Regions from separate parts of the Pseudoflavonifractor sp. An187 genome, predicted to be linked through region 1. Evidence: riboswitches for the same ligand, from Rfam matches in the RefSeq annotation. Region 1 holds a riboswitch; each other region holds the start of a gene.
The links. Region 1 has a riboswitch for thiamine pyrophosphate ahead of thiM (hydroxyethylthiazole kinase). Riboswitches for the same ligand answer to the same signal wherever they lie in the genome.
Positions count from the first base shown of each region.

Region 2: linked by a shared signal. The riboswitch ahead of thiC (phosphomethylpyrimidine synthase ThiC) and the one ahead of thiM (hydroxyethylthiazole kinase) in region 1 are both predicted to bind thiamine pyrophosphate.
Region 3: linked by a shared signal. The riboswitch ahead of thiW (energy coupling factor transporter S component ThiW) and the one ahead of thiM (hydroxyethylthiazole kinase) in region 1 are both predicted to bind thiamine pyrophosphate.
Region 4: linked by a shared signal. The riboswitch ahead of B5F22_RS08460 (thiamine-binding protein) and the one ahead of thiM (hydroxyethylthiazole kinase) in region 1 are both predicted to bind thiamine pyrophosphate.

Region 1 is NZ_NFKG01000002.1:128,318-135,607, forward strand. Features, by position in the region: gene B5F22_RS02190 (ABC transporter ATP-binding protein) at 1-1,481, opposite strand, end outside; gene B5F22_RS02195 (helix-turn-helix transcriptional regulator) at 1,649-1,972, shown strand; gene B5F22_RS02200 (DUF2812 domain-containing protein) at 1,969-3,318, shown strand; gene thiD (bifunctional hydroxymethylpyrimidine kinase/phosphomethylpyrimidine kinase) at 3,357-4,151, opposite strand; gene B5F22_RS02210 (HAD family phosphatase) at 4,153-4,791, opposite strand; gene thiE (thiamine phosphate synthase) at 4,784-5,443, opposite strand; gene thiM (hydroxyethylthiazole kinase) at 5,424-6,254, opposite strand; TPP riboswitch at 6,308-6,415, opposite strand; gene B5F22_RS02225 (TetR/AcrR family transcriptional regulator) at 6,581-7,198, shown strand; gene B5F22_RS12720 (hypothetical protein) at 7,185-7,290, shown strand, end outside.
Region 2 is NZ_NFKG01000001.1:80,356-87,645, reverse strand. Features, by position in the region: partial or broken gene B5F22_RS00430 (permease) at 19-453, shown strand; gene B5F22_RS00425 (arsenate reductase ArsC) at 489-884, shown strand; gene B5F22_RS00420 (hypothetical protein) at 1,010-2,449, shown strand; gene thiC (phosphomethylpyrimidine synthase ThiC) at 2,495-3,799, opposite strand; TPP riboswitch at 3,880-3,984, opposite strand; gene B5F22_RS00410 (ABC-ATPase domain-containing protein) at 4,022-5,734, opposite strand; tRNA gene B5F22_RS00405 (tRNA-Ser) at 5,874-5,964, opposite strand; gene glgB (1,4-alpha-glucan branching protein GlgB) at 6,248-7,290, shown strand, end outside.
Region 3 is NZ_NFKG01000009.1:353-7,642, forward strand. Features, by position in the region: gene B5F22_RS05705 (BlaI/MecI/CopY family transcriptional regulator) at 56-430, shown strand; gene B5F22_RS05710 (M56 family metallopeptidase) at 433-1,902, shown strand; TPP riboswitch at 1,951-2,058, shown strand; gene thiW (energy coupling factor transporter S component ThiW) at 2,464-2,982, shown strand; gene B5F22_RS05720 (response regulator transcription factor) at 3,117-3,788, shown strand; gene B5F22_RS05725 (HAMP domain-containing sensor histidine kinase) at 3,791-5,554, shown strand; gene B5F22_RS05730 (hypothetical protein) at 5,743-5,985, opposite strand; gene B5F22_RS05735 (helix-turn-helix transcriptional regulator) at 5,990-6,493, opposite strand; gene B5F22_RS12740 (hypothetical protein) at 6,679-7,083, opposite strand; gene B5F22_RS05745 (hypothetical protein) at 7,099-7,290, opposite strand, start outside.
Region 4 is NZ_NFKG01000018.1:22,478-29,767, reverse strand. Features, by position in the region: gene B5F22_RS08495 (hypothetical protein) at 1-298, opposite strand, end outside; gene B5F22_RS08490 (hypothetical protein) at 381-1,073, opposite strand; gene B5F22_RS08485 (ATP-binding cassette domain-containing protein) at 1,070-1,705, opposite strand; gene B5F22_RS08480 (hypothetical protein) at 1,711-2,514, opposite strand; gene B5F22_RS08475 (hypothetical protein) at 2,511-3,344, opposite strand; gene B5F22_RS08470 (LytTR family DNA-binding domain-containing protein) at 3,536-4,234, shown strand; gene B5F22_RS08465 (GHKL domain-containing protein) at 4,237-5,583, shown strand; TPP riboswitch at 5,610-5,716, shown strand; gene B5F22_RS08460 (thiamine-binding protein) at 5,770-6,072, shown strand; gene B5F22_RS08455 (ABC transporter permease) at 6,038-6,826, shown strand; gene B5F22_RS08450 (ABC transporter substrate-binding protein) at 6,826-7,290, shown strand, end outside.

The DNA of each region.
Region 1 (7,290 bases):
TCCACCAGGATGATGGGGGATTTGCGGATGAGGCACCGGGCGATGGACACCCGCTGACGTTCTCCGCCGGACAGGTGACATCCGCCCTCGCCGCACAGGTAATCTGTACCCTTGGCGGCGCAGAGGGCGGATAGTCCAGCCCGCTGGATGGCGTGGGACAACTCCTCCTGTGGAAAATCACGAAACATGGTGATGTTATTGGCAATGGAGCTGTTGAAGCAGAACACCTCTTGTTGAATCATGGAGACATGTTCCAGCAGCTGGTCCAGGTCCAGCTGGCGGAGTTCGGTTCCATCGTACTGGATTTGCCCCGTATAACCGGGGAGAAAGCCCACCAGAAGCTTTAAAAGCGTGGACTTTCCGCTGCCGCTTCCACCCACCAGGGCATAGCGTTTGCCCGCCTCAAAGGTGTGATTGATGGCGTGGAGCACAGGACGACCATTGCCATACCCAAAGGAGAGGTCTCTCAGAGTAATGGAGGTGGGAGCGGTGGACAGAGTGGCTTTGCGGCTCTGGGTGGTGTGGGTGTCTTCGATATCTCGTTCGATGCGCTGAATCAGGGCGTCAGCAGCATGGCGGTTGGCCACCAGAACACCCAGGCTTCGGATCGGACTGAGCATATTGCCACTGAGTTCATAGAAGCCGATGATTTTACCCACGCTGATTTGCCCGTTGAAGGCCAGGAGAAAGCCCACAGAGAGGAAGATCACGGACACCAATATGGATGCAATGTTTCCTGCCAGGGATACCGTGTCATTGGAGGCACGGCGTTTCTGCTTCGTGGATTCCAGTTCCACGTTTTTCTCCTGAAAAACCGACATGATTTGATTCTCAGCTTGAAAACTTTTGATAACGGTGAAGCCGCTGAGCAGGTCCTTGGTTTGAGCCACAAAATCCGAGGCCTTTTCCATGGTCTCCGCTTCGTTTTTTACCACTTTGCCGCCAAAGCGGAAGGAGACCAGAATGGCAATCAGAGAGGAGACTACCAGGGTAATCCCCAGCGGAACATTGAGAATCAGCAGCACCGCCGCCGTCACCACGTAGTTTAAAATCTCCACAAACAGGTTCAATTCTCCCACCAAATAGTTCTGTTCAATGGAATTGAGGTCGTTGGAGAAGGCAGAGATAAACTTGGCGGTGTCTCCGCTGGCGTAGCTGGAGATGGGCTGTCGTAAAATCTTGGAGAAGACGTAGTTTTTAAACTGGGTCAAGGCCTTGCGCAGGTAGGTGTTCTGGTACTTTCTCCGAAATAACCCACAGGCCATATTGGCCACGATATACACCCCTACCATGGCCAGGCCATAGAGGAACTTTTGAATGCTCTGGTATTCCAGCGACTCCACCACAAAGGTGAAAATAAGACTGGAACTGATGCTCATGACCACCACCAGAAGTTTCCCAACTAGGGACAAGATGTAGTTTTTGCGGTTGCCTATGTGAAATTGTTGCCGCAAAATGGCGGCTTCCCTCTGTTCTCTCATGCACGGTCCTCGCTTCTCTTGGGATAGATGGCACACGCGCCACTGTTGTCCATTGTACCATGGAAATTCCCCAAATTCCACCATTGTAAAATGTAGTTGACTTTCTCGATATTCGAGTTATAATGAAGATGAAAGAACTCGATATTCGAGAAACGGGAGGTGGGACGATGGCCAGAGAGAAACTCAAGACGCTCACCGAGCAGATGTTTTATCTCCTGCTCTGTTTGCACCAGGAGCGCCGTGGCATGGAGATTTTGGAGCGGGTGCAGGAGATGACAGGGGGGCGAGTGCGCATCGGTTCTGGCACCCTCTACGACCTCCTGGAGCTGTTTGTGGAAGAGGGGATGATTCGTCAGACCCGTGTGGAGGGGCGGCGGCGCAGCTATCTCATCACCGACAAGGGGAAGGAGATGCTGGAGCGGGAATGCCAACGCCTCCGCAGCCAGTTAGACGACTATGACCGTGTGCGCAGAGAGGAGGAGGAACCATGAGGCAGACCAAGCGGAGAATGGAGCTGTTGTCCTTTTACGACCATACCGGCATTGAACGGCACCTCACCCAGATGGCCCGGAAGGGCTGGAAGGTGGAGAAGATAAACAATTACTTCTGGACCTACCGGAGAATTGAGCCCCAGGAACTGCAAGTGGCGGTGACCTATTTCCCCAAGGCCTCGGACTTTGACCCATTCCCCTCCGGGGAGCAGCAGACCCTCATTGACTACTGTGGGGAGACGGGCTGGGAGCTGGCCTGTACCTGGTTCCAGATGCAGGTGTTTTACAGTGACCGGGAAAACCTCACCCCCATCCACACGGAACCGGAGCTGGAGGTGGACATCATCCACCGGGCCTGCAAGGCCAACTATCTCCGGGTGCTCTGGATTTTGTTGGCGCTGGGGCTGATTGGCAGCGTGTTATATGCCTCTTCGCTAATCAGCGATACCCTGCGTATGATGGCAAGTCCCGGGGCCCTGCTGATGGGAACGTGCGGCCTGATGCTGTTTTTGATTGCTGCGGTGGAACTGGTTGCATACTACACCTGGCGGCATCGGGCCAAGCGGGCGGCCCAACAGGGGCTGTTTTTGGACACCCCATCCACGAAAAAGTTCCAAACCGTCATGATGGCGGTGCTGCTGGCTGCCCTGTTCTGGTGGGGGGTGAATTTGGCCCTGGTGGGAAATCCGGTCATGGCCTGGATCGTCCTGGTTGTGGCCATTGGCTACGGGGTGCTGATCGCTCTGACGCTGGGGGTGAAGCGCCTGCTGAAAGAGGTGGGGGTTTCCGCCGGGGCCAATCGTGGGTTGACCCTGCTGGCCTGCGTCGTATTTGCCTTTGTGGTGATGGGCGGAGCGGTGAGATTTGGGATATACCTGGCCGCAGGGTCGGAGAGCCCCGAAGACTTGTCTTTTTATGTGGGGACCCCCCTGTATATGACCGACTTGGTGGGAGAACAAGAGGTGTTCTTCTCCAACGCCACCAGCTCAGACCAGTCTCTGCTGCTCCAGCGTCTAAAAGTGGAGCAACTGCCATGGGGGCGGGAAGATGAGACTCCGCAGATGACCTATGAGCGGTACACGGTGTCTGTGCCTGCCCTGTACCCCTTCTGTGTAGGGCAGATGAAGCGGCAGATGCTGATAAAAGCCTATTGGGATGGGGAGATGGTATCCGTGGATGCCACACCCTGGGGGGCAGAGGAGGCCTACCGCCTGGTGGCCAAGGACGGCACCCAGCGCAACGCCTTCCTGCTGTGCCGGGGGAATATCCTGGTGTCGGTGGACATGAGCTGGGAGCCCACAGCGGAGCAGATGGCTTTGGTGGGAGAGAGGCTCCTAAATAGCTAGAAATGTTTGACGGGAGGCCCGTGGGGGCCTCCCGTTTTTTAGATCATATCGCTTTTTAAGTCGTAGCCGTGGTGAAGGGGACCGGAGCCATGGCCCAAATCCAACATGGCGGACAGAGCCCCAGAGATGTAGGCCTTGGCCCGCTGGATGGACTCCTCCAGAGAGAAGCCTTTGGCCAGATTGGAGGCAATTGCGCTGGACAGGGTGCAGCCGGTGCCGTGGGTGTTGGGGTTTTGGATTCTGGACCCGTGGAACCAGGTGCACGTGCCGTCTACACACAGCAGGTCGCTGGCGTCGTGGACGTGGTGTCCACCCTTGCACAACACGGCGCAGCCAAAGGTGTCCGCCATCTCCCGGGCGGCTCGCTCCATGTCCGCCTGGGTGGTGATGGTCCGTCCGGTGAGAGCCTCGCTCTCCGGAATGTTGGGGGTGATGACGGTGGCCAGAGGGAAGAGAAGCTCTTTCATGGCCCCCACAGCGCTGTCTCGGGACAAGGTGCTGCCACTGGTGGCCACCATCACTGGGTCCACCACCACTCGCTGGGCGTGGTAGTGCTCCAGCCGCTGGGCGATGACTTCCACCAGAGCAGGGGAGGGGACCATGCCGATTTTTACCGCATCCGGGGGAATGTCCTGGAAGACAGAGTCGATTTGCTGGCGCAAAAATGCTGGAGAGACCTCCAAAATGGCGGACACTCCGGTGGTGTTTTGCGCGGTCAGGGCGGTGATGGCGGTCATGGCATACACGCCGTTGGCCATCATGGTTTTGATATCCGCCTGGATGCCGGCCCCTCCACTGGAGTCGCTGCCGGCTATGGAAAGTGCGGTTTTCATGTTACGCCTCCTCAAAACTGGGAATGGTCTCGTCAGACAGGCTTTGCAGCTCTTCCCAGTGCGCGCTGGCATCCTGGTCATACACGCCTACGATATAGAACCCGGCGTTCTTGGCGGTGGCGGCGGCATAGACGGCGTCCTCATAGACGGCGGTCTCGGCCGGGGTGCAGCCCATGCGTTGGGCGGCCTGGAGGTAGATGTCCGGCTGGGTCTTGCCCACCCCCACCGTCTCACAGGACAGGAGGAACTGGAAGTAGTGCCGTACCCCCAGCCGGGACAGGCACAGCTCCACCAGGGGCTCGGCGGTGGCGGAGGCCACACACATGGTGGTGCCCGCCTGGTGCAGCCCTTCCAGATAGGCGGCAACCCCGTCTTTCAGGGGGATGTCATTGCGGTAGTGCTGGTCCATCATATGCTCCATTTCCGCCACCATGTGGCTGGAGGTGATGTCCAGCCCAAAGGTCCGCCGGAACAGATCGGCGGACTCCTCCATGGTCATGGGCTTGATGGCCTCTAAGATGTGGTTGGGGACCTGCTCCACCCCACGGCTGTGGAGGTACTCCTCCGCCAGCTGGCTCCAGTAGGACATGGAGTCCACCAGCGTGCCGTCCAGGTCGAAAATGGCAAACTTCTTATCCATGAGCCACCATCTTTCGGGACAACTCCAGAAGTTGGGCGGTGGCGGCGCCGGGATTGGGGGCGGCAAAGATGGCAGACACCACTGCCACACCGTCCACACCGCTGCCGGAGAGCTCCAGCAGGTTGGAGGCGTTGATGCCGCCAATGCCCACCACAGGGATGGACACGGAGGCGCAAATCTCCTTGAGCTGCTCCATGGACAGGCTGGTGGCATCCTGCTTGGTGCTGGTGTTGAACACAGCCCCTACGCCGATGTAGTCCGCCCCGGCCTGTTGGGCGGCCACCGCCTCCTGAATAGTCCCGGCGGAGATACCCAGAATTTTGTCCGGGCCAATCATGGCCCGAATGTCCCGGCCCTGGATATCGGACTGGCCCACGTGGACCCCGTCGGCGTCGATGTCCAGGGCGATTTCCACGCTGTCATTGACTACAAAGGGGACACGGTACCGGGCGCACAGCTCTTTGAGGGCCTGGGCCTCCTGCTCAAAGGCAGAGGCATCCAGGTCTTTCTCTCGAATCTGCAAGAAGGTGGCGCCGCCCTCCAACACCTCCTGGCACACGTCCACCAGAGTCTGGCCGGGCTTGAGCCACATGCGGTCAGTGACGGCGTAGAGCAGCATGGAGCTGCGGATTTCATCTTTTGTAAACTTCATAGCGCATCTTCTCCTGTAGTTGTTCCTCAGTCAAGTTAAAAATCCCGTCGATGAGATCGGTGCGGAAGGTGGCGTTGCCCGTGCCCTTCTTCAGCCGCTGTTCCTCCGCCAGTTCACCGGCCACACCCATGGCGGCCATGGCGGACACGGTGGCGGCAAAGGTGTCCTGGGGCAGAGCGCCGCAGAAGGCCCCGATGAGGGAGGTGAGCATGCAGCCGCTGCCTGTGATACGGGCCATGGTGGCGCAGCCGTTGCGCAGCACCACCGTCTCATTCCCATCAGAGACAATGTCCAGCACTCCGGAGATGGCAATCACGGTGTGGAGCTGTGCAGCCAGGGTGGCGGCCATCTCCACGGCCTCCCCCAAATTCTCCTTTGTGATGGCGTCCATGGCGCTCACATCCACACCGCTGCCCACGGCGTGCTGGCCGGCCAAAAAGCGGATCTCCGAGGCGTTGCCTCGGATGGCGGCAAACTGTACCTGGTCCAGTAGGCGCTTGGACTCATCCCGGCGCAGCTGAGTACCTCCGGCAGCCACCGGGTCCAGTACCACGGGCTTGCCCAGCTCGTTGGCCTTACGCCCTGCTAAGATCATGGAGTCCACAAAGTCCATGGCCCCCATGTTGCACACCAGGGCGTGGGCGCCGCATACGGCCTCCTCCACTTCCCGGATATCCTGGGCCATGGAGGGGGAAGCGCCAGAGGCCAAAATGATGTTGGCGCAGTCGTTGACGGTGACAAAGTTGGTGATGCACTGGACCAGGGGAGCGACGGCGTGCACCTGACCCAGCGGTTGTGTGAAGCGATTCATGTGTTCTACTTCCTTCCAAAGAAAAATGGGAGACGACCTGGCAGGCTGTCTCCCAACGAATCTCTCACAAGCTTCCTACGTCGGCATTACCCGCATCAGGTTCACGGGTCGATGGTCACACCATCCTCTCAGCCTGTGTACAAGCTCCCCAAAGGGTATTATAGGGCTTCTCTGGTCCAAAGGCAAGGGGAGAAGAGAAAATACTGTAAATTTTTCTTGTGAAATACCTGGGCAAGAAGAGACAATACTGGTGAAAACGGAGTAATTACTTGTAACGGCGTGGTTTTGATTGACAACTAATGCTATTAGTTTTTGGAGGAATGAATATGAGTGCAAAGGGATTGACCAGAGAGGTCATTGTGTCCGAGGCGGTGGCCTGCATGGAACACACGGGACAACCCACCGTGTCGCTCCATGAGTTGGCCCGCAGGCTGGGGGTAAAGACCCCGTCTCTGTACAACCACATACAAAATACCCGACAGCTCCAGCGAGAGGTGTTCCGCTATGCCATTGACAAATTTGTGGCCCATCAGGAGGCAGCGGTGGCAGGGAAGGAGAGGGACCAGGCGGTGCGGGCGTTTGCCCAGGCCTACCACGCCTTTGTGGTGGAGAATAAGGGGCTGTATCGGCTGATGATGTCCATCCCCTCCCAGGAGGATGACCAGGCCAAGGAACTGGCTCTGCCGCTTCTGAAAACGGCGGTGGAGGTGCTCTCCGGCTATGGTCTGCCCCAGGAGCGGGTGGCCCACTGGCAGCGGGTGTTCCGTGCCATCCTCCACGGGTTCATTGCCCAGGAGGACTTGGGATATTTTTATTACTACGATACCACCGATGTGGGGGAGAGCCGGGACATTGCCATTCAGTGTTTCCTGGACGGACTCCACGCTGAGGTGGATGCAGGAGAGAAGAACAGAGCAGGAGAGAGAAACCATGACGAAGAATAACGAACTATTTACCACCATGCCGGTGGGGAAGGCGGTGGCCAAGCTGGCCATTCCCACCGTGGTCAGCCAAATGATTGTGATTCTGTACAGCT
Region 2 (7,290 bases), on a different contig from region 1:
ATTGGAGGTATGGATGAGATGGAATGGATCAGAGCGGGTTGGCTCTTCTTCCAAGATCAAGTCTTGGGAATGAAATGGCTCAACGAACTCATTGGAAATGGTCTGGCTGCGGTGGGACTGGATGGAACCCTGGGCGGGATTGTCCAATTTTTTCTCTATGACACCATTAAAATCTTTGTCTTGCTCTCGGTGCTGATTTTCGGCATCTCGTATTTGCAGAGTTACTTTCCACCCCAGCGCACCAAGAAGATTCTGGGTCGATTCCAGGGGCTGTGGGCCAATGTGGTTGCTGCCCTGTTGGGAACGGTGACTCCCTTCTGTTCCTGTTCGTCTATCCCCATTTTCATGGGCTTTACCAGTGCTGGGCTTCCGGTGGGCGTGACATTCTCCTTTCTCATCTCCTCCCCCATGGTGGACTTGGGCTCCCTGGTGCTGCTGATGAGCGTGTTTGGCACCAAGGATGGCAAGGAATAAAGGAGATGAATGACATGGGAAAACCCAAGGTTGCGTTTGTGTGCGTTCACAACTCCTGCCGCAGTCAGATGGCGGAGGCCCTGGGCAAAAAGTTGGCGGGAGATGTATTTGAGAGCTACTCCGGCGGCACCGAGGTAAAAGACCGCATCAATCCCGACGCCGTGCGCATGATGAAACAGCTCCACGGCATCGACATGGAGGAGACCCAGTACAGCAAGCTGGTCTCCCAGCTGCCCCAACCGGATGTGGTAATTTATATGGGGTGTAATGTCAGCTGTCCGGCCTTTACCGCCCCTTATACGGAGAATTGGGGCCTGGAAGACCCCACCGGGCAGAGTGACGAAGTGTTTGAAGAGACCATTCAAACCATTTGCAACAAGATCCTAGCACTGAAGGAAAAACTCTCCTGAGAAAAATCACTCCCCCGTACTCGGTGAAACTTGTTCCGAGCACGGGGGATTTTTGTTTCTCTACTTGGCATTTGAGGCGAGATGAGATATGATGAATTTATCAAAATCAGGGAGGAGGCCGACCTATGGAAACCTACCACGTTGTACCCGATGCCCCCGAGTCCCGTTCTGATCCGACGCCCAGCTGGCAGACCACGATGACCCAAATCCTCTGGGGATTGGCCCTGAGTACCCTCACCCTGGAGATTCCTCTGCTGCAAGAGCTGCTGTCTTTCCTTGGTTTACTCCTGTTGTACTTGGGCTTCCGAGCCGTACGACGGGAAAACAAATGGCTGTTCCGCTGTTATGTCTTCACCGCAGTGCGTTGCATCGCCCTGGTACCGATGTTTGCCCTAAACGCCACCATCTTTCAAAATCAATTCTATACCTCTGCTTTGGGATATCTGACAAACCTGGCGTCGATGTTCCTGGTGCTGGTCACTCTATTCTCCCTGTGGCGGGGACTGCTTCAGCTGCGAAAGGCCTCCGGAGTGAAGGCATCCACCAGAGCCGCCAGTGGACTGGTGGTGTGGTATGTGGGATTGGCCCTGCTGTCCGTGTTTGGAGTGATTGGACTGTTTGGATTTCTCGTTCTGATCATTCTCTATGTCTTTTGCCTCTACCGTATCTTCCGATTCTCCCAGGCAGTCACCACCGCCGGATACCCGCTCCCTCGGCTGCGGGCTTGGCTCTCAGAGGGACGGTTTGCGCTGTGTTTCACTGGGTGCATTCTGGTGGGCGTGGCAGGCGGATTTCTCTTCTTCCACAGTTACTCCATGGATTGGATGCTCCTGTCTGCGCCGCCCTCTTCTCAGGAACAAGAAATCAAAGAAAAGCTTCGAGAGTTGGGCTTCCCAGACACGGTTTTAAATGACCTCTCTATGGAGGATTTGCAGGACTGCCAGGGCGCCCAGCAGGTGGTGGTGGATGAGTACACCCGCTCCTTTGAGGAACATACCACCTCCGAGGGTAAAGTACCTCAGCTGCACCTGACGGGCATCGGGGTGCAGTTGTCCGAAGAGCCGGAGCGTTGGAAGCTCATCCACCACTTCCAGTGGGAGGATAGCCCGGCCTTTTATGGTACAGAGTCGTTCCAACTCACCCCTGCCTACACCAATACCTCGTATTGGATTCCTGCCGAAGATGCGGTGCACGGCCGCCTTCTGTACGACGACAACGGCGCGACCTTCGTCTCTCCCTATGCCCGCCTGGAGAAAGCCTCTTACACCTACGACTCCATCTTTTGGGGCCAGCAAACGAATTCAGATTGGTTTGCCTCCTTCTCTCTTCATCGTCAGGGAAGCAATCACCGGGGCTATGTGGCATACTCTGTGTTTCCCACTTCTCCTGGCGAAACAGTCTGGATCGATTCTTGGGTTCAGTACACCCACCAGACTTCACGATTTCAGTACCCGGTGCTCACGGCCACAGACCACCAGCAAAAGAGTCCCTCTTTAGGGGCGGGACGCCCCTTCTCCACCGTTCAAACCATGCTGCAATTTGCCCCTTATTCTCTGGAAGAGTAATCAAAACAGGGATTCCTCCGATTTTAGGAGGAATCCCTGTTTTCGTTACAGAATGTCGATGTACTCCCCGCTGAGGGCCTTGTTCATGCTGCGTACGGCGCAGAACTTGCCGCACATGGAACAGCTGTCCTCGTGCTCCGGGGCCCGGTCATCCCGGATGCCCTTGGCGGTCTCCGGGTCAATGGCACATTCCCACTGCTTGTCCCAGTCGAAGGTCCGCCGGGCATCGGCCATGGCGTCGTCCAGGTCTCTGGCATGGGGGATTTTCTTAGCGATGTCCGCGGCGTGGGCAGCAATGCGGGAGGCGATGATTCCCTGCTTCACGTCCTCCACATTGGGCAGAGCCAAATGTTCGGCGGGGGTCACATAGCACAGGAAGGCAGCGCCTGCCGAAGCGGCCACTGCCCCGCCGATGGCGGCAGTGATGTGGTCGTAGCCAGGGGCGATATCCGTGACAAGGGGACCAAGCACATAGAAGGGAGCGCCCATGCAAATGGTCTGCTGGAGCTTCATGTTGGCCTCAATCTGGTCCAGGGGCATGTGGCCGGGGCCCTCCACCATCACCTGTACGTTTTTGGCCCAGGCTCGGCGGGTCAGCTCGCCCAAGCGTACCAGCTCTTCAATCTGGCATACGTCACTGGCATCGGCCAGACAGCCGGGGCGACAGGCATCTCCCAGGGAGATGGTCACGTCATATTCCCGACAGATATCCAGAATCTCGTCAAAGTACTCATAGAAGGGGTTCTCTTCCCCGGTCATGCTCATCCAGGCAAACACCAGGGAGCCGCCCCGGGAGACGATGTTCATTTTCCGCTTGTGGTTTTTGATCTGGTCGATGGTTTTGCGGGTAATGCCGCAGTGGAGGGTGACAAAATCCACCCCGTCCTGGGCGTGGAGTCGCACCACGTCGATGAAGTCCTTGGCGGAGAGAGTGGCCAAATCCCGCTGATAGTGGATGACACTGTCGTATACGGGGACCGTGCCGATCATGGCAGGGCACTCCTGGGTCAGCTTCCGGCGGAACGGCTGGGTGTTGCCGTGGGAGGACAGGTCCATGATGGCCTCTGCCCCCATATTCACTGCCGCCATCACCTTCTGCATCTCCACGTCATAGTCTTTGCAGTCCCGGGACACCCCCAGATTGACGTTGATTTTGGTGCGAAGCATAGAACCCACGCCGTTGGGGTCCAGACAGGTGTGGAGTTTATTGGCACAGATGGCCACCTGTCCTTTGGCTACCAGCTCCCGAATCTCCTCCTCCGTGCGGTACTCTTTGGCGGCCACCGCCTTCATCTCCGGGGTGATGATGCCCTGACGGGCTGCGTCCATCTGGGTTGTGTATGTTCTCATGTTGATCTCTTCCTTTCTGGCTGCGGGTTGGATGAGCGTTGAAACAGAAACAGCGGGGATACCTGACTTGGTATCCCCGCTGATGACGGCATATGTCTCCCTACGTTGGCATTATCCAAATCAGGTTCATGGGTCGAAGGGCACACCTTCCTCTCAGCCTGTCTACAAGCTCCCCGTTTTCAATTGTAAACAATGGTATTATACAACGATTCAGAAGAGAACTCAAGAAGTTTTTCCAGCCAGGTTCAGCCCCCGGTACCGGTTGAAACAGGCGAAGATCTCCTGTCGTCTGGGCCGGGCCAAAAAGGCTCCCTCCCGTCCGCACAGAGCCTCCAGGCCCTTGCGGTCCATGATTTGTTCCAGTTCCTCCACCACCTGTTGCAGGGTGCGCCTGCCGTCCATGAGATGCTTCTGGGCGTATATCAAACAGTACCCCAGTGCAGTGAGTTGTTCCGGGTCAGTGAGCTGCTCCACGTACCGAAGGTCGATGGTCTCGCGGTTGATGGATACCCCATCCCGCCCCAAGGTTTTCAGTTTTACCCGATCACCTTGGCCAAACTCCTCCGATCTACGGGGACAGCGGTGTACATTGGGAGCCGGTGCAGGCTCCAGCTGGGCACAGGTGGAGGGGAATGCCTGTGCCGCCTCTTTGGCCAGTGCGGTAATGTCCCTGGGGATATATCGGTCCATTTGAATGATGTGGTGAGCGGGGTGGAAATAGGCGCCAGAGCTGCCTGCCACCAAAATGGTGGAGATGCCGTGGGTGTGATACAGCTCTTCCACACGCTCCAAAAACGGGGTGATGGGCTCCATGTCCCGGTGAATGACCCGCTGCATCAGCTCGTCCCGAATCATGAAGTTGGTGGCGCTGGTGTCCTCATCCATGAGCAGCAGAGAGGTTCCAGCCTCCATACTCTCCACCACATTGGCAGCCTGGGAGGTACTGCCGCTGGCGTCCTGGGTGGTGAAGCGGGTGGTGTCCGTTCCATTGGGCAGATGGTTTATGAACATGGAGATATCCGTCTGGGCAATGCTTCGGCCATCTTCCGCCCGAATTTTGACGGCGGTATGATCCGTGATGACGTATTCCCGCCCATCCCCGGAAATGTGGTTGTATACCCCTGCCTCCAGTGCCTTGAGCAAGGTGGATTTTCCGTGATATCCACCGCCCACAATGAGGGTGATGCCTTTAGGGATACCCATGCCGGTGACGGTTCCCCGGTGTGGCAGTTCCAAGGTGACAGACAACTCCTGGGGTGACTGAAATGGTACACTGCCCTTCATGGGCTGGGCAGAGATGCCAGTGGCTCGAGGGAGAATGCTGCCATCTGCCACGAAGGCGCACAGGCCAAGTTTGGGAAGCGTCTTACGGATATACTGCTGGTCCTCCGCCAGATCTGCCACCCCTTGCAGCCTCTTTCCGTCCAAATTTCGGTACATGAGGGATGCTTCCACGCACTGGGGCAGGAACTCAAACAGTATCTTTCTCAGTTCTCCAGCGTTTACCGTACGGCCATTGGCGGGAAATCCTGCCTCAAAGCGCAACACAGCGTCTCCGGAGACCGGGTCCATACTGCATGCCGTGCGCTCCAATACCTCCTGTCCACAGCGGCTGGTGGAAAGAAGCCCGCTGTGCCCGGAGCCTCTGGCCAGTCCGGATACCTGCCCAGCTTTCCGGGCAAACAGGCGGGTGATGGCATCTTGCAAGGCGATGCGCTGACAGGGCATCTGGTACAGCTCATGAGGAAACCCGGCCTTCTCTCCTTTGACATGGATGCTCAGTTTGGAGAGAGCGGCAAAAGGGTCTCCCTGGACGTGGTCGATGGACAGTATATAGCCCGGAAACTGATAGGTTCCTCGGGTGTCCTTATAGGCCGGGTAACTTCTGCGGTCTATGCGGGTAAGCAGCTGTTGAAGTTGTGCAGCGGTCTGCATGGTCTTGCCCTCCTGATACACATGGTTTCTGTTCCCCAGTATACCCCACCCCCTGCCCCGGTTCAAGTGGTGTACATGGCCATAAAATTCACTGGATGAAATCAAAAAAGTCCAGCAACCCAAAGGCTGCTGGACTTTTTGGCGGAGACGGTGGGATTCGAACCCACGGACGGTTTTACCCGTCAAACGATTTCGAGTCGTTCTCGTTATGACCACTTCGATACGTCTCCATCAATGATAGCTGATATAGAATACATGATTTTCCTCCAAAAGTCAACGTTCTTTTTCGCTACTACAGGTTATAGTAAGATATTGACAGCATTTAATGGGAATTTAAGGGCTCGTAATCATTTTTTACGAAAACAACACATAGTATACTAAAAGTATATGCGCTTTCATTTGCTTTTTTGTGCATCTTGACTTTATTGTTCTATCGCAGTATAATGAAAGCCACAAAATAAACCACAGCATCATTACCTCATGAGTTGTTCGAGGAATTGGGAGGCATATACCTTGAATCACACCGCATATCTCAACGATGCCATCGCCCGTTTCAGCGCCGGAACCAGCCACGACGCCTATCGATTTATGGGCTGTCACAAGGAGGTCCGGGACGGAAAGGAGGGCTATGTGTTCCGTGTCTGGGCCCCTCATGCCCGCTCTGTCCGGGTTTTGGGCCGATTTAATGACTGGGACACCGATGTGCCGGCCATGGACAAGCTTACCGATGGAATTTGGGAGCAGTTTTTGCCCGAGGCCAAACACTTTGACGAGTACAAATTCTACATCGAACGCCCGGATGGCTCCTTTGTCTTCAAGAGCGATCCCTACGGCGTACATACCTGCACTCGGCCCGAAACTGCCAGCAAGATCTATGATCTGGACGGCTTTGAGTGGACCGATCAGGAGTATTGTGCTGCCCGGGCCAAGGAGCAGCCGCTCACCCGTCCTCTGAACATCTATGAGCTGCACCTGGGGTCCTGGCGTAAGCATGCCGATGGCAACTACATGACCTACGAGGAATACGCCAAGGATTTGGTCAAGTATGTCAAGGATATGGGCTATACCCACATCGAGCTGCTTCCCATCAGCGAGTATCCCTTTGAGCCCTCCTGGGGCTATCAGGTCACTGGATATTATGCCCCCACCTCCCGGTACGGTACACCCAAGGACTTTATGAAGTTTGTAGACATCTGCCACAGCGCAGGTATTGGTGTGATTTTGGACTGGGTGGGCGCGCACTTCCCCAAGGATGAGACGGGTCTGTATGAGTTCGACGGCGGTTGCTGTTACGAGCCCTCCGACCCTCTGCGCAAGGAGCACCCGGACTGGGGCACCCACATTTTCGATTATGGCCGTTACGAGGTGCGGTCCTTCCTCATCTCCAATGTGGTCTACTGGTTAGACATGTACCATGTGGACGGCATTCGAGTGGACGCCGTGGCTTCCATGCTCTATCTGGACTACGGACGCCGGGATGGTCAGTGGCGCCCCAACCAGTACGGCGGCAATACCAATCTGGACGCAGTGAAGTTCTTGCAGGACATGAGCGCCGC
Region 3 (7,290 bases), on a different contig from region 1:
CATTCTACAGTTGTAGAATACAGTTAGATACTATAAGTGTAGAAGGAGGGATACCATGAACCACACCATCCGCCGCTTACCCGACACGGAGCTGGAGGTGATGCAGGCCCTGTGGGCCAGTGACACCCCCGTCCCCCGTGCCCAACTGGAAGAGCGTTTGGCCCAGACCCACCCCATGGCCACCACCACCCTTCTGACCCTGCTGTCCCGGCTGAGTGAAAAGGGCTTTGTCCGGGTGGACAAAGAGGGCCGCAAGAGCCTCTACGCCCCCCTGGTCACCCGGGAGGACTATCTGGCCGCCCAGAGCCGCAGCTTCATCCAGAAGCTGTGTGGGGGCAGCCTGTCCACCTTTGCCTCGGCGTTGTGTGACAGCGGACTGAGCAAGGAGGAACTGGAAGAGCTTCGGGAGCTTCTGAAAGAAGGTGACTGAGTATGTTCCGCATCCTCATTTTCCTGGTCCTGTCCCTGCTCATGGCAGGAACCGCCTACTCTCGCTACGATGCTCTCATGGGCAACGATGGCATCCCCGACCTGGGCAACCACCCCTCTTACCTGCCCTACTACCCCGCTATGCTGCTGCTGGTGATGGTCACGCTATGCCCAGTGCTTCTCACCCCTTTCATCGGCTTTGCCCGGGCAGCGGACATTACCTTTTCCTCCTATGGTGGGTTGTTTCTCCACGTCAGCCTGTATTATCTGGTGCTGTTAGCCCTGATGCCCCACCTCCGAGGCCGCATCAGCGCCCGGACCTGCGCCATGCTGTGGGTCATCCCCAACGTGCTCTACCTCACCACCTACTCCACCTTTACCCCGCCCCGGCCCTGGCTCATCATCCCCCTGCCGGGACACGGGTGGACCCTGCTGTTGTGGGTATGGCTGGTGGGCCTGGTGGGGGTGCTGGCCTTTCACATCGTCCAGCACCTGCGCTTCCGCCGCCGCATCCTGGCCCCCGCCGTCCCCGCCACTGACCCCCTGACCCGGTATATCTGGGAGGAGGCCCTGAAGGAGGCGGGCTTCCGCAACCCCAAATATCAGCTGGTGATCTCCCCGGAGGTGAAGACCCCCCTGTCCATCGGCCTTCTGCCCCGCTGCACCCGGGTGGTGCTGCCCACCCGCTCCTACACCCGGGAGGAGCTGTACTGGGTCATTCGCCACGAGGTCATTCACCTGGCCCGTCAGGACAGCTGGAGCAAGTTCTTTCTCCTGTTCTGCACCGCCATCTGCTGGTTTAACCCCCTGATGTGGGTGGCCATGAAACGCTGCGCCCAGGACCTGGAGCTGAGCTGTGACGAGACCGTGCTCCTCTTCGCCCACCAGTCCCAGCGCAAGGAGTACGCCGCCCTGCTGCTGAACACCGCCGGGGATGCCCGGGGCTTCACCACCTGCCTGTCTGCCTCCGCCGCCACCCTGCGCCGCCGCCTGGAGCAGGTGCTCTCCCCCGCCGCCCGCTCCAGCGGGGCCGTTGTGGTGGGGGTACTCTTCTTCCTGGCGGCCATCACCTGTGGCAGCGTCACCCTGGCCTATGATACCGCCCCGGCCGCTCAGGTGCTCTACTCCGCCGGGGACACCGCCCAGTACCAGGTGGACGGCGTCCACCTGAGCCCGCCCCATGCCCAGGCGGAGAACACCCCATATACCCTCACCGCCCCCCAGGCCTTCCACGACTACCTGTCCGGGCTGTCCCTGTCCCGGCTGATGGGGACCTACACCCTGCCAGAGACGGACTGCTCCTTCTTTCTGGAAGGCCCGGACAACTCCAAACTCATCGTCATCTCCCACCAGGTCATGGAGGTGACCGAGCTGGGCCATGATAGCTACCCTACCTACTACCATATTTCTCAGGAGGTAGACTGGGACTACCTCCTGAGCCTGATGGAGGCCTCCCCGCACTCATGGACTTGAAAAAAACCATTGCACTTTGGAGACATTTGGTGTATTATCACAGATGCAATCAAAACACAGGGGAGCTTGTGAGGCAAGCTGAGAGGAAGCCGTATCGCTTCGACCCTTGAACCTGATGCGGATCATGCCGCCGTAGGGAGTCATATGGAACCATTGTGACCAGGAGACATCCCCACAGGTGTCTCCTGGTTTTGTATACCTCAACAAAAGGGGGGAAAATGGGCATCCACGGTGAGTCCGTGGCGGGCTGAGGGGGAGCGCCCTGGGCCTGTATGACAGCGATGGGAAGCCGTGTTCCGGCGTGAGAGGAGACCAGTAAGTCTCGACCGATTCCGGAACGTCTGATTCCGTTGACGAGAGTGAGTTGCGAGAAATTTTGTGTCAGAAAAAGGCGCATATTTGCAGAAATACTTTGTGTATTTCAAAAATATGCAACGCATTTATGGCGCATAAATTTCCGCAAGGCACCGAAGGCAGATGGATTCAGAGGTTCCGAGTTCCTCCGGGGAGCGTCGCTGTCTCATGCCGTTTCTCCCGGAACTGTTACGAGGTGTAACCAAGATGAAAAATACCAAAGTTCTCAAACTGACCCTGGCGGGCATCCTGTGCGCGGTGGCCGTGGTGGGCAGCATCTTCTCCTTCCCCGTCTTCGGCAGCAAATGCGCCCCGGTGCAGCACATGGTCAACATCCTCTGTGCCGTGCTCCTGGGCCCCTGGTACGGGGTGGGCGTGGCCTTTGCCGCCTCCCTGCTGCGCAACCTGCTGAGCCTGGGCACCCTGCTGGCCTTCCCGGGCAGCATGTGCGGAGCGCTGCTGTGCGGGGTGGTGTACTGGAAGACCCGCCGTCTGCTCCCCACCCTGGTGGCGGAGGTGTTCGGCACCGCCATTCTCGGCGGCCTGTGCGCCTACCCCATGGCCATCCTCTTTATGGGTGCCAACGCCGCCCAGGTGGCCTTTTACGCCTACATCATCCCCTTCCTGGTGTCCACCGCCGGGGGCGCCATCCTGTCCGGGGTGATTCTCTTCTCCCTGGACAAGGCCGGGGCCCTGAAGGGCATGCAGCATAAGATTTCCGCCTGACTCCATCGTTGGAGGGCTTGCCGCTGATTGTGGCAGGCCCTCCCTTTTTTGTATCCGGGCGGAACATTTTCTGCTACAATGACACAGAGAATACACATCCCCCGGGTATCCTGAGGGGGAAAGGAGGCGGGAGCATGGAGACCCGTATCTTAATTGCCGAGGACGACCCCCGTCTGCGGGAGGTCCTGTGCGACTACTTTGCCAGCAAGGGCGTCCGCCCCATCCAGGCGGAACACGGGGCGCAGGCCCTGGAATGGGCGGAAAGCCAGGAATTTGACGCGGTGTTGCTGGATATTATGATGCCCAAGCTGGACGGGCGCAGCGTATGCCGGGCCCTGCGGCGCACCCAGGACGTGCCCATCCTCTTCCTCACCGCCCTGTCCGACGAGGAGGACACCCTGCTGGGCTACGAGCTGGGGGCGGACGACTACATCACCAAGCCCTTCAACCTGTCGGTGGTGTACGCCAAGACCATGGCCCTCATCCGCCGCAGCCGGGGCAGTGTGCGAGCCGGGGACCGGATGGAGCTGGACGGGCTAGCCCTGTCCCTGTCCGCCCAGAAGGTGTACCTGGAGGGGGAGGAAATTCCCCTCACCCCCAAGGAGTACGCCCTGCTCCACTGCCTGATGTCCCACCGGGGCCAGATTTTGAGCCGGGAGCAGCTGCTGCGCCACAGCTGGGGCTACGACTACCAGGGGGACGACCGGGCGGTGGACACCCACATCCGCCGCCTGCGGGAGAAATTGGGCCCCTGGGCCGGGCACATCCGCACCGTCATCAAGGCGGGCTACCGATTGGAGGGGTGAACATGGCAGACACCAAAAAACGCCGTCCCCGTGCCCGGCCCACCCTCACCGGGCTTCTCTGCCTGGCGATGCTGGTGCCCTGGCTTCTCTGTATGGGGCTGCTCACCGCAGCCGTAGCCCAGGGGGAGGGCAACGCCCTGGCCATCCGGTACAGTGACCAGGCCCGGCAGCAGGTCATCCAGTCCTCCCTGCCCTGGGGCCAGGTGGATGGGTGGGGGTGGAACGCCCGCTACTTTCTGGGGGCCTCCGGCCTCTTCGATGCCATGGGCAACCCCCTGGGGGGCAGCTGGCAGGACTTCCTCGCCCTGGAGTCTCTCACCCAGGAGGAATATGAGGCGGAGGTGGAGACCTCGGGCCGCTATGCCCGGGCCATCCTGGACCGGGCCTGTCTTACCGAGGGGGCACGGAGTGATATGGAGACAGGCTATTTCGACTTGCACCCCCAGCCCCTGCGCCTGGAGGGGGTCTTGGAGGATGCCATCTTCACCCCCCGCACCATTTCCTTCTGGTCCACAAGGTCTCAGAACCCCACCTGGGTCCAAATCTACGACGATCCCACAGCCATCCACCCACAGGCGCAGACCGTCACCCTCTACGCCACCCGGTATCACGCCTGTTGCCCCCCGGAAACCTCCCCCCTCACCTACCGGGGAACCCGATATGACAGCCTGTCCCAGCTGGTGGAGACCCTGGGGCCCGACCTGCTGAACGCTAATGTCCCGGTGCAGCTGTGGAGCTGGCCCAACCTGCTGGTGGGCACCGCAGTCTCCACGGACCAGGGCATTCTGGTGTGCGGGGTGTGGGCGGACCTGTGGCCCCTGGTCTGGGAACGCCTTTGGTGGGTATACCTGCTCACCCTTGGGCTGTGCGTGCTGCTCCTTGGGGTTCTTCGGCGGGTGCTGGTCCGTGAGCTTTTGGCCCCCATCCAGCAGCTGTCCCAGGCCCTGGACACCCGGCAGAAGTGGCTGCTGCTGCGCCCCAGCCAGGTGTGCCGCTGGCAGGAGGGCCACAAACTTCAAGAACAGTTCCAGGCCCACGGGGCGGAATATCGGGAGCAGAAGGACGAGATTCAGCGGCTCAACCAGGCCCTCACCTATGCCCAGGCCGCCGAGGAGCACCGCCGCACCTTTACCAGCCACATGGCCCACGAGCTGAAAACCCCCTTGGCGGTGATTCACAGCTACGCCCAGGGGCTGCAAGAGCACATCGCCGAGGACAAGCGGGAGAAGTACCTGGCCACCATTTGCAGCGAGGCAGAGCGGATGAACGGCATGGTGCTGGAGCTTCTGGACCTGTCCCGGCTGGAGGCGGGGCGGGTAAAGCTGCGCCGGGAAAATTTCTCCCTGTCCCAGCTCACCCGCTCCACCCTGGAAAAGCTGGCCCCCTCTCTGGAGGCCAAGGGGCTGCGGCTGTCCACCGCTCTGGAGGCCCCCGCCCCCGTCCTGGCCGACCGGGGCCGGATGGCCCAGGTGGTGGAAAATCTGCTCACCAACGCCGTCAAATACACCCCTGCCGGGGGTGAGATTGGGGTGGAGGTGGCCCAGACCGACCGCCACACCACCCTGCGGGTAGCAAACGACTGCCCGCCCATCTCCCAGGAGGAGCTGGACCAGCTCTTTGAGCCCTTCTACCGCCGGGAGGACGCCGCCCCCGGGGAGGGCACCGGGCTGGGGCTGGCCATTGTGCGGCACATTGTGCAGCTCCACGGGGGCAGCTGCCAGGCCAGCGCCACCCCCGGCGGGGTGGTCTTCACCGTGACGTTGTGAAACGTGTTGCCGCCGTCAGCCTGGCTGTCGGCAGACCGTTGTAGGGGAGGGGCTTGCCCCTCCCGAGTCCCCAGGGCAATGCCAGAAAACCAGCGGGCCGGGCAAGCCCGGCCCCTACGCCCGTTGATAAAAACCACTCTATCTGCACTAAAAGGAGGACTCCGGCCAGTGGGCCGGAGTCCTCCTTTTTACAGCTCAATTTTCACATGTTCCCCCTCATGGCTCTCCACCTCCACCAGGGTCCACCTGGGGTGGCGGCGGCGAAACCGGTGCAGCTCTTTGACAAACACCATCAGCTGCTTCCGGGTCATATGGGTCCCGTGTTTCTCCAGCCCCCAGCACAGCAGCCCCGCCGTCAGGCCATTGAACACCAGCCGGGTGGGAATGGGGATGTTGAGATGAGAGTCCTTGTCTTTGACGATGATGCGCATGGGCTCACTCCACGAAGATGCGCACGGTGTCCCCCTGGGCGGACTCCACTTCCACCAGGTTGCCCACCGAGCCGCACCGTACCAGATCCAGAATCTTGCCCAGGTCAATGCCCTTCAACGCGTCGGTTCCGGTAAACTGGGTCACATCCATCCCCATGTCCAAGGCCGCCTCCACCAGGCCCAGGGGCAGATTCACCCGCACCTTGTCCCCTTCGGCAGAGTCCACCACAATGCGCAGCACCATGTCCTTCAAATCCTTGCGCTGCTCGGCGGGCAGCACCCGCACGGCAGGGACTTCCGGCTCGGCCTTGCCGGACAGCAGCTCATCCACGCTCACCCCCAGGATTTTTGCCAGCTTTGGCAGCAGGGTGATATCCGGGCAGGTCTGGTCGTTCTCCCACTTACTCACCGCCTGAGGGGTCACCCCCAGCTGCTGCGCCAGTTCGTCCTGTTTCAGCCCCTTGTCCCGGCGCAGGGCGGCAATTCTCTTTCCCAACGTGGTCTCCATAACCATCTCTCCTTTTTCGTTTCTACCCTTACCTTACCCTCTGGCCCCGGAAAACGGAAGGGCTCATCCGTTGAGTGGCCCCCAATCCGCTCAACCAAATGGGGATTATCCCCTCAACCAGCGGTTGATTGGGTGGAAATCGGCGTAAAAACGGGCTGCGGACCAAATTCCCGCAGCCCGTTTGCTCACTTCACTTTTTTCAGTGCTGCCAGCACCTTGTCCTGGCAGGGCATCCGCTCCCGGCGGGGAAAGGTCTGCTCAAACCAGCCCCGCAGCGCCTTGGCCTGGTCCACAGGCAGCTGGGACAGGTAGGGGATGGTGGCCCCCTGGGCCGCCATCAGGGTGTAGTACACCACCGGGTCGTCCTTGTGCTCCAGGGGCTGGCGGAGGATATACTCCACCGCCTGGGGCCGCCGGGCCGGGTCCAGGTCCGCCAAGGCCGCCTCCACATCTCGCACCAGCTTTTCATGGCAGGGGTTGTCCGCCGGACCGCCCCCCAGGCCAAAGGCCCCGTCCCACAGCTTCCGGTCCCGGTTCAGCTGGGCCACCAGGTCCAGATAGGCTCCATACAGCTGTTCCAGTTCTTCCATGTCCGTCACCTGCCGTTATCGCATCTTCTTCAGCAGCGCCACCAGCCGCCGCTGCACCGGGGTCTGCTCCCGGCGGGGGTAGGAGCGCTCATACCACCACTGTAGGTCCCGGGCCTCCTCCGCCGTCAGGTCCTTGAGGTAGGGCATCACCACCCCGTGCACCGCCACAAACATCCAGTACACCGTGGGGTTGCGCTTGTGCTCCAG
Region 4 (7,290 bases), on a different contig from region 1:
GCTGTACCATGGCCCCGTCATGGGACATGGAAGAGGAGGTGGCTTCCACACGGGCGATGATGGGGGAGTCGGGCAACTGCTCCACCATCTCTTGGGCGGCGGTGGAACAGGCTTCATCCGGGAGGAGAGGGACGGACAAGGGGGTCAAGTCCTCCAGTTCCAGAGCGGTTGGCCCATCCTGGGCATCAGCGGTGGGGGCGGATTGCTGGTGGATGGCCCAGAATACCCCCGCACCTATCAGGGCCAGAAAGGCCAGCAGGGTAACCAGATGTAAGAAACTCTGTTTCCTCTTTTTCATGACGATTCCTCCAATCTTTTGTTATTTCGGGGGGGGGACAGAAGTGGTTTGAGTTTGGGTTATGACCCGTGTTTTGTGGCTCTTATGCACCTCTGGGGTACTGCTCCAGAAGGGAGTGCTTGAGCTCCAGCATCCTCTCCAGCCCCTCTTGGGTCGTGGAGAAAAATTCGTTGCCGGACACCTGGGAATAGGGGACATAGGTGCCAAAGCCATCACAGGGCACCACCTCCATGGTGCCAAAATCCTCATAGCAGAAGAAGGGGGTGGGGGTGACCCGGGCGAAATTCGGCATCAGATAGGTGGGGATGGTGGGGAAGCCGTCTACGATTTCTGCCTGACCGGAGAGAAAGACCAGGTACTCCCGCCCCGGTTGTGGGGCGTTGGTATAGCCGTACTCCAGGGAACTGGGGTTGCTGTTGGGGAGGATGCTCCAGCCATGTTCCTTCCCAATATAGATGGTATCGCCCGGGGTCAGGCCCTCCCCCTTGAATACTTGGAGCACCTGGAACTTCTGCCGAGCGGCGCGACACAGAGGCTCCAGCTCCTCGGTGGGCGTGACCCGGGCGATGATGGGGGATTTGGGCAGCTCCTGGGCTGCATACTGGCACGCATCTGTACACATCTCTCCGGAGAGTTCCGCCACCATAAAGTCCTGGGTGTAGTTGGGCTGGGCGGTGAGGTCGGTGTAGGTGGAGCGGTACTTGACCCCGAACAGGCCGAAGCCCACCACCACCAGGCAAATGAGAATGGGGGGAATCCATCGCAGTGGTTTCATGACAATTCCTCCAATCTTCCCTGTTCCATGCGGAACAGATGGTCGGACAGGATGCGGATATCCTCTTGGTTGTGGCTGGCCAGCAGGACGATGGCCCCCCGGGCCTTTTCCACCAGGATCAAGTCCCGGATCTTTCGCACGCCGTCGTCATCCAGGCCGTTGGTGGGCTCGTCCAACATGAGCACATCCGGCTTTTCCATGATGGCCTGGGCGATGGCCAGCCGCTGCTTCATGCCCAGGGAGTACTTGCGGTAGGTGCGCTTGTCGTCAGGGTCCAGGCCCACCCGTTCGATGGCGGTTCGGATGTCTGACTCCCCCGCCCGGCGGGTCAAGCCTGCCAGATAGCGCAGATTTTCCGCCCCGGTGAGGTTGGGGTACATCCCCACATGCTCCAGCACGATGCCCAGGCTGGGCAGAACGGCGAAGTCCTGGCCCAGCACCTGACCGTCCAGGGTGACGGTGCCCCGGGTCAGCTTCATCAGCCCTGACAGGGCCCGGAACAGCATGGTCTTGCCGCTGCCGTTGCGGCCCACAAAGCCGTAGATGGTGCCCCCCTCCAGGGTGAGGTCCACATCCTGGAGGATGGGGGCCCCGTGAATGGTCTTATATACATGTTCTGCGGTGAGTTTCATATCCGTTACCCTCCATCCATTTCTGTTTTGAGTAAGTCGTGGCGGCGGATCAACCAGCCGCCCACCGCTGCCACCACCACGGCGGCCAGGAGCAAAAAGGTCAGGGAGTCCCCCACAGACAGGGTATAGCTGGACGAGGGGAATATGCTTCTGTGCCAGCTGAGGACCAGGCAGCTGACGGGATTGATGCGCAGGAACTGCTGGGCCAGTTCGGGCTGCTCGATGAGGGGGACCAGGGCGATGAGTGCACCGATGCACGCCACCTGGACCCCGGCCAGGGCGGCAAAGGCGGCAGAGCTGCCCACATAGATGGCCAACAGATTGACGCCCAAGGTGAAGGTGAAGGTCCACAGACTCCAGAGGGTCAGGTGGATGAGCAGGACCGGAAGCCCCTGGGAGACATCGGTGATGGTCCAGCGCACCGCAGCCAGCCCCACCGCTGTGGCCAGCACCAGAGCCTGGTAGAGCAGGGTTTGCAGGGCCAGGATGCCGCACTCCTTCCCATACCATTTCAGGCGGTTGGGCATGCGGGAAAAGACGTAGACGCTGGCGGTGCAGGTGTGGCGGTAGAGGGAGATGCCCGCCAGAGCCTGGAAGATCAGCGAGGGGAGCAGTCGAAGGGTGAGGTCCAGCAGTGCATGGAGGTTGATATCCAAGGAGAAGTCTCCCCGGGCTCCGCTGAGCTGACACACCAGGGAGGACAGAGAGGTGACACCTCCATAGGGGTTGACGTAGGACCAGGACAGCCACAGCCCAAAAAAGAGAGCGGCGGGGAACATCCAGGCGTTTTGCTTCAGCCGCATCCTCATGACAACCAGTCCTTTCGGGAAGCGCACAGGGTACCCAGGATGACGAAGGCCAGCAGGGCCAAAATGACCACCCCAAAGACCAGGTCATTGCGGGGCTCCCCGTGGAAGAGGGTGACGTAGTGGGCCCAATATACATCAAAGAATTGAGACAGGTATGCCGACAGCTCGAGGAGGAGAAAGGCGGGGAGGAGGAGCACCACCCGGAATTTCACCCGCACCAGGGCGGAGAGGGTGGTGGTGGCAGCGGCCAGCAGCCCCATGACTATGCCGAAGTGGAGAATCCCCACCACGGTGTAGAGGTAGGGGGAAATGCGGTAAATGGGATAGAAGAGAAAGTTTTTGGTGGTTTCGATATACTCCGAGCCGTACAGATTCCCGTTTCCAAAGTCTCCGGCACCCTTGAGGGGGAAGGAGATGCAGTTCAAGGCCAGTTCAATGAAAAAGGGGACGGAAAACACCAGGGTGGTCACCACGAATACGGCGGTGATCTTGGAAAACAGATAGGTGCGGGCGCCCAGCCGGGCCACCATGGCCACCGACTCCCCGGTGTGCTGCTCCTTGGACAGGGAGAGGGCGGCGGGGATGCAGATGAGCAGAGGGACCAGCTGTACCAGCATCATGATGGTGTCTGCCATGTAGTAGCTTCTGTTGTGGCTGAGGCTGAGCATTTTGGCGGGATGATACATGAGCAGTGCGTCGGTGCCCTGGAACTCCAGCACGTTCTCCACGAAGTTGTTCAGGGCCAGGGCCAGCAGCAACAGGAAGGCCAGCAGGGCGCCCCACTGGCTCAGGAGCAGCTTGATCTGGGTGCGGGTGGCTTTGCAGTACATACTCGATTCCCTCCTTTGGATTCCTGTGGGGATTTGGTGTATTCACTGTACCATGGAATTCCAAGGCAAAAAAGCCCTTTTGTCCAAGTGCAAGAAAATCCCGTCAAAGTGCGGACGGGGGGCGGTTGACGGCCCAGCAAGGGGAATGCTAAGATATTTTTGAACAGAAAACCAGGGGGTGAGAAGTGGCGATGAATGTGCTGATTTGCGATGATGAGCCCGTATTTTTGGAGCAGGTGCGGGAGCATGTCCAGGCGTACCTGGCCCAACGGGGCATTGTCGCCCACCTGGACACCGCCACCGACCCCCGGCAGGTGATGGACAGCCAGACGGCCTATACCCTGGCCTTTCTGGACATTCAGATGGAGGGGGTGGACGGCATTACCTTGGCCCATGAGCTGAAACGCCGCAACGGCAAGGTGGCCCTGTTCTTTGTCACCGCCTACCGGGAGTACCAGGACGACGCCATGGACCTCCACGCCTTCCGCTACCTGGAAAAGCCCTTTGACCCGAAGCGGCTGTATGCGGGGCTGGACAAGGCCATGGAGTACATTGACGGGGTCTATGTGGATGTATTCGTGTACAATCAGCAGGCCCAGGTGCGGGTGCTGGCGGATGATGTACTGTATGTCACCCGGGAGAACCGCCGGGTGGTGGTGGTAACCGAGACCCAGCGGTATGTCACTGGGGATCGGTTGGAGGTGTGGGAGGAGAAGCTGCCCAACCTGTTTTTCTATCCCGTCCACAAGTCCTTTCTGGTCAACCTCCACCATGTGACCAAATATGCCTATTCCGAGCTGTATCTGGTGACCGGAGAGCGTATCCCCATTGCGCCCCGGCGACAGGCGGCCTTTCACAAATACTGGTTTGACTATTTGAGGAGGCGATAGGAATGATTGAACTGTTTGGAGAGTGGAACTTCGCCACCTCTCCGGTGGTGGCCTTGCTGGAATTGGTGATTATGTATCTGTTCTTTTCTCGGCTGGCAAAGCCGCGGATACCCGAATGGGAGTTGCTGTTGCTGGGCCTTACGGTCTTGGTGGTACAACCCATGCTGGTGGCGGAACTGTCCCATATGGGGCTGTCTGTATGGAAAGCTTCTGGTGTGGGCACCTTTTTTGTCGTCTGTTTTGCCATGGGCTGGCTGGCCTTCCGAATTTCACCCTGGAGGGTGGTGGGATACGCAGGGGTCCTCTCCATCCTGCGTGTGCTGGCGGCGGTGATTGCCCGTGAATTTGTGTTCAAGCAGCATGGAGATTTTTTTGAGGCGTTGGATATGACACAAGCGGCGCTCTCCTGTCTGCTCTTTGAACTGGGAGCCCTGGTGATTGCCAATCTGGTGGCAGGCGATAAGGGGCGGCCCAAGCTTCCGGTGCCTGTGTATCTGTGTCCTGCCGCTGTGCTGGCGGGGGTGATATGGCTGGCCAAAGGCATAGCCCAGGAGCCGGTGACCATGTCCGGGCGCACGATGATGCTGATGGTCAGCATGGCCCTGTGCGTGGCCACAGTAGTGGTGGTGTTGGTGTACCAGCTGGGGTGGGAGCGGAAACGGATTGCCTTGGCCCAGCGCCAAAAGGAAGAACAGCTCCAGATGGAGCAGTCCTATTATGAGATTTTGGAGCGGCAGAATCAGCAGCTGAGAAGCTATGCCCACGACGCCAAAAATCACCTGGAGGCCATCCGAAACCTGAACCAGGACCCCAAAGTGGAGCAATACATCGCCCAGATGGAGCAGCAGCTCCAGGCATACACCCGCCGCTGTCACAGCGGCAACCGGGCCCTGGACGTGATGGTGGACAAGTACGTCACCGCTTGTGAGCTGAAGAACATCGCCTTCACCTATGATGTGCAGCTGTGCAACCTGGAGGGCGTGGAGGATTTCGACCTGGTGGCCATTCTGGGCAACCTCCTGGACAACGCCCTCACCGCCGCCCGGGACTCCCAGGAAAAGTGGGTGGAGCTGGCCACCGCCCTGCGCAACGGCTACCAGGTGGTGGTGGTGGAAAACAGCTGTGATCGGCCCCCCATTGTGGGAGAAGAAGGGCTGCGCTCCACCAAGGCGGGGGGAGAGGGCCACGGTTTTGGGCTGAAAAGTGTGGCCAAGGCCCTGAAAAAGTATGAAGGGGACTTCCAGTGGGACTATGATCCGGAGAAGCGGCGGTTTACCATGACGGTGATGATTGGGCAGAGGGTATCGGTCCGAGAATCACGGAGGATGGCACAGGACACAAAGTGTTGACAACCGCCGAAAAAAGGACTAAACTGGCATGTTGACAGGGGAGCTCCAGGGAAGGAGCTGAGAGGCAGGTATATCCTGCGACCCTTAACCTGATCTGGGTAATGCCAGCGTAGGGAGCATCCGTGTTTTGTCATGCCCCGCCGGTATTGCCGGCGGGGTATTTTTTATGGATATGGAGGAAGTGCTATGAAAGCAAGTGTTGCCATTCAGAGTCTGCCCCAGGCGGACAACGACCAGGAACTGGTGCGCATGGTGGACGAGGTCATCGACTACATCCGCTCCACCGGCCTGAACTACTATGTGGGCCCCTTTGAGACCACCATCGAGGGGGATAACTACGACCAGCTCATGGATATTGTCAAGGAGTGCCAGCACGTGGCCGTCCGGGCGGGGGCCCCCAAGGTGTCCGCCTACATCAAGGTGGTCTACGAGCCGGAAGGGGAGATTCTCACCATTGATCAGAAAGTTACCAAACACCACCAGGGCTAAACTGCCCGGGATTGCCGGGGTGGCGGTGCTGCTGGTGGTGTGGCAGCTGGTGTGTGTGTCCGGGCTGGTGCCCAGCTACATGCTGCCCTCCCCGGTGCAGGTGGTCACCGCCTTTGTCACCGACGCCCCATCCTTGTGGGAAAACCTGCTCATCACCTTGCAGGAGGCCGCCTTGGGCCTGTGCATCGGGGTGGCGGTGGGCTTTGTGTTCGCCGTGGCCATGGATGCCTTTGAACTGCTGTACAAGATTTTCTACCCCATTCTGGTTATCACCCAGACCATCCCCACCGTGGCCATTGCGCCCCTGCTGGTGTTGTGGTTTGGCTACGAGATGACTCCTAAGGTTATTTTGGTGGTGCTGGTCACCTTTTTCCCGGTGACGGTGGGGCTGCTGGACGGCTTCCGGGGGGTGGACCCCGACGCCGTGGGGCTGCTGCGCTCCATGGGAGCGGGGCGGTGGCAGATTTTCCGCTACTTGAAATGCCCTTGGGCTCTGCCCCAGTTCTTTTCCGGGCTGCGCATCGCCGCCGCCTACTCCATCGTGGGCGCCGTCATCAGCGAGTGGCTGGGCGGCTTCGGCGGCCTGGGCGTGTACATGACCCGGGTGAAAAAGGCCTTTGCCTTTGACAAGATGTTTGCTGTGATCTTTTTGATTTCCGCCCTGTCCCTGGCCCTCATGGCCCTGGTGGGGTGGCTGGAGCGGCGGTGTATGCCCTACCGCTCCGTGGATGAGGAGAAGAGGAGGAACAAATGATGAAGAAATGGACGTATCGTCTGCTGGCCGGGGCGCTGACCCTGGGTCTGGCGGCGTCTCTCACTGCCTGCGGGCAGAAGACCGAGAACAACACCCAGGACGGAGAGAAGGACCTGGAGAAGATCACCTTCGTGCTGGACTGGACCCCCAACACCAACCACACCGGCATCTATGTGGCCATGGCCAACGGCTATTTTGAGGATGTCGGCCTGGAGGTGGAGGTGGTGCAGCCCCCCGAGGACGGCGCGGAGGTGCTGGTGGCCTCGGGCAAGGCCCAGTTCGGCGTGTCCTTCCAGGACTACATCGCCCCCGGCCTCATTGGGGACGACCCCCTGCCCATCACCGCTGTGGCTGCCATCATCCAGCACAACACCTCCGGCATCATCTCCCGGGCTGGAGAGGGTATGGACACCCCCAAGGGCCTGGAGGGCCACAAGTACGCCACCTGGGACCTGCCCGTGGAG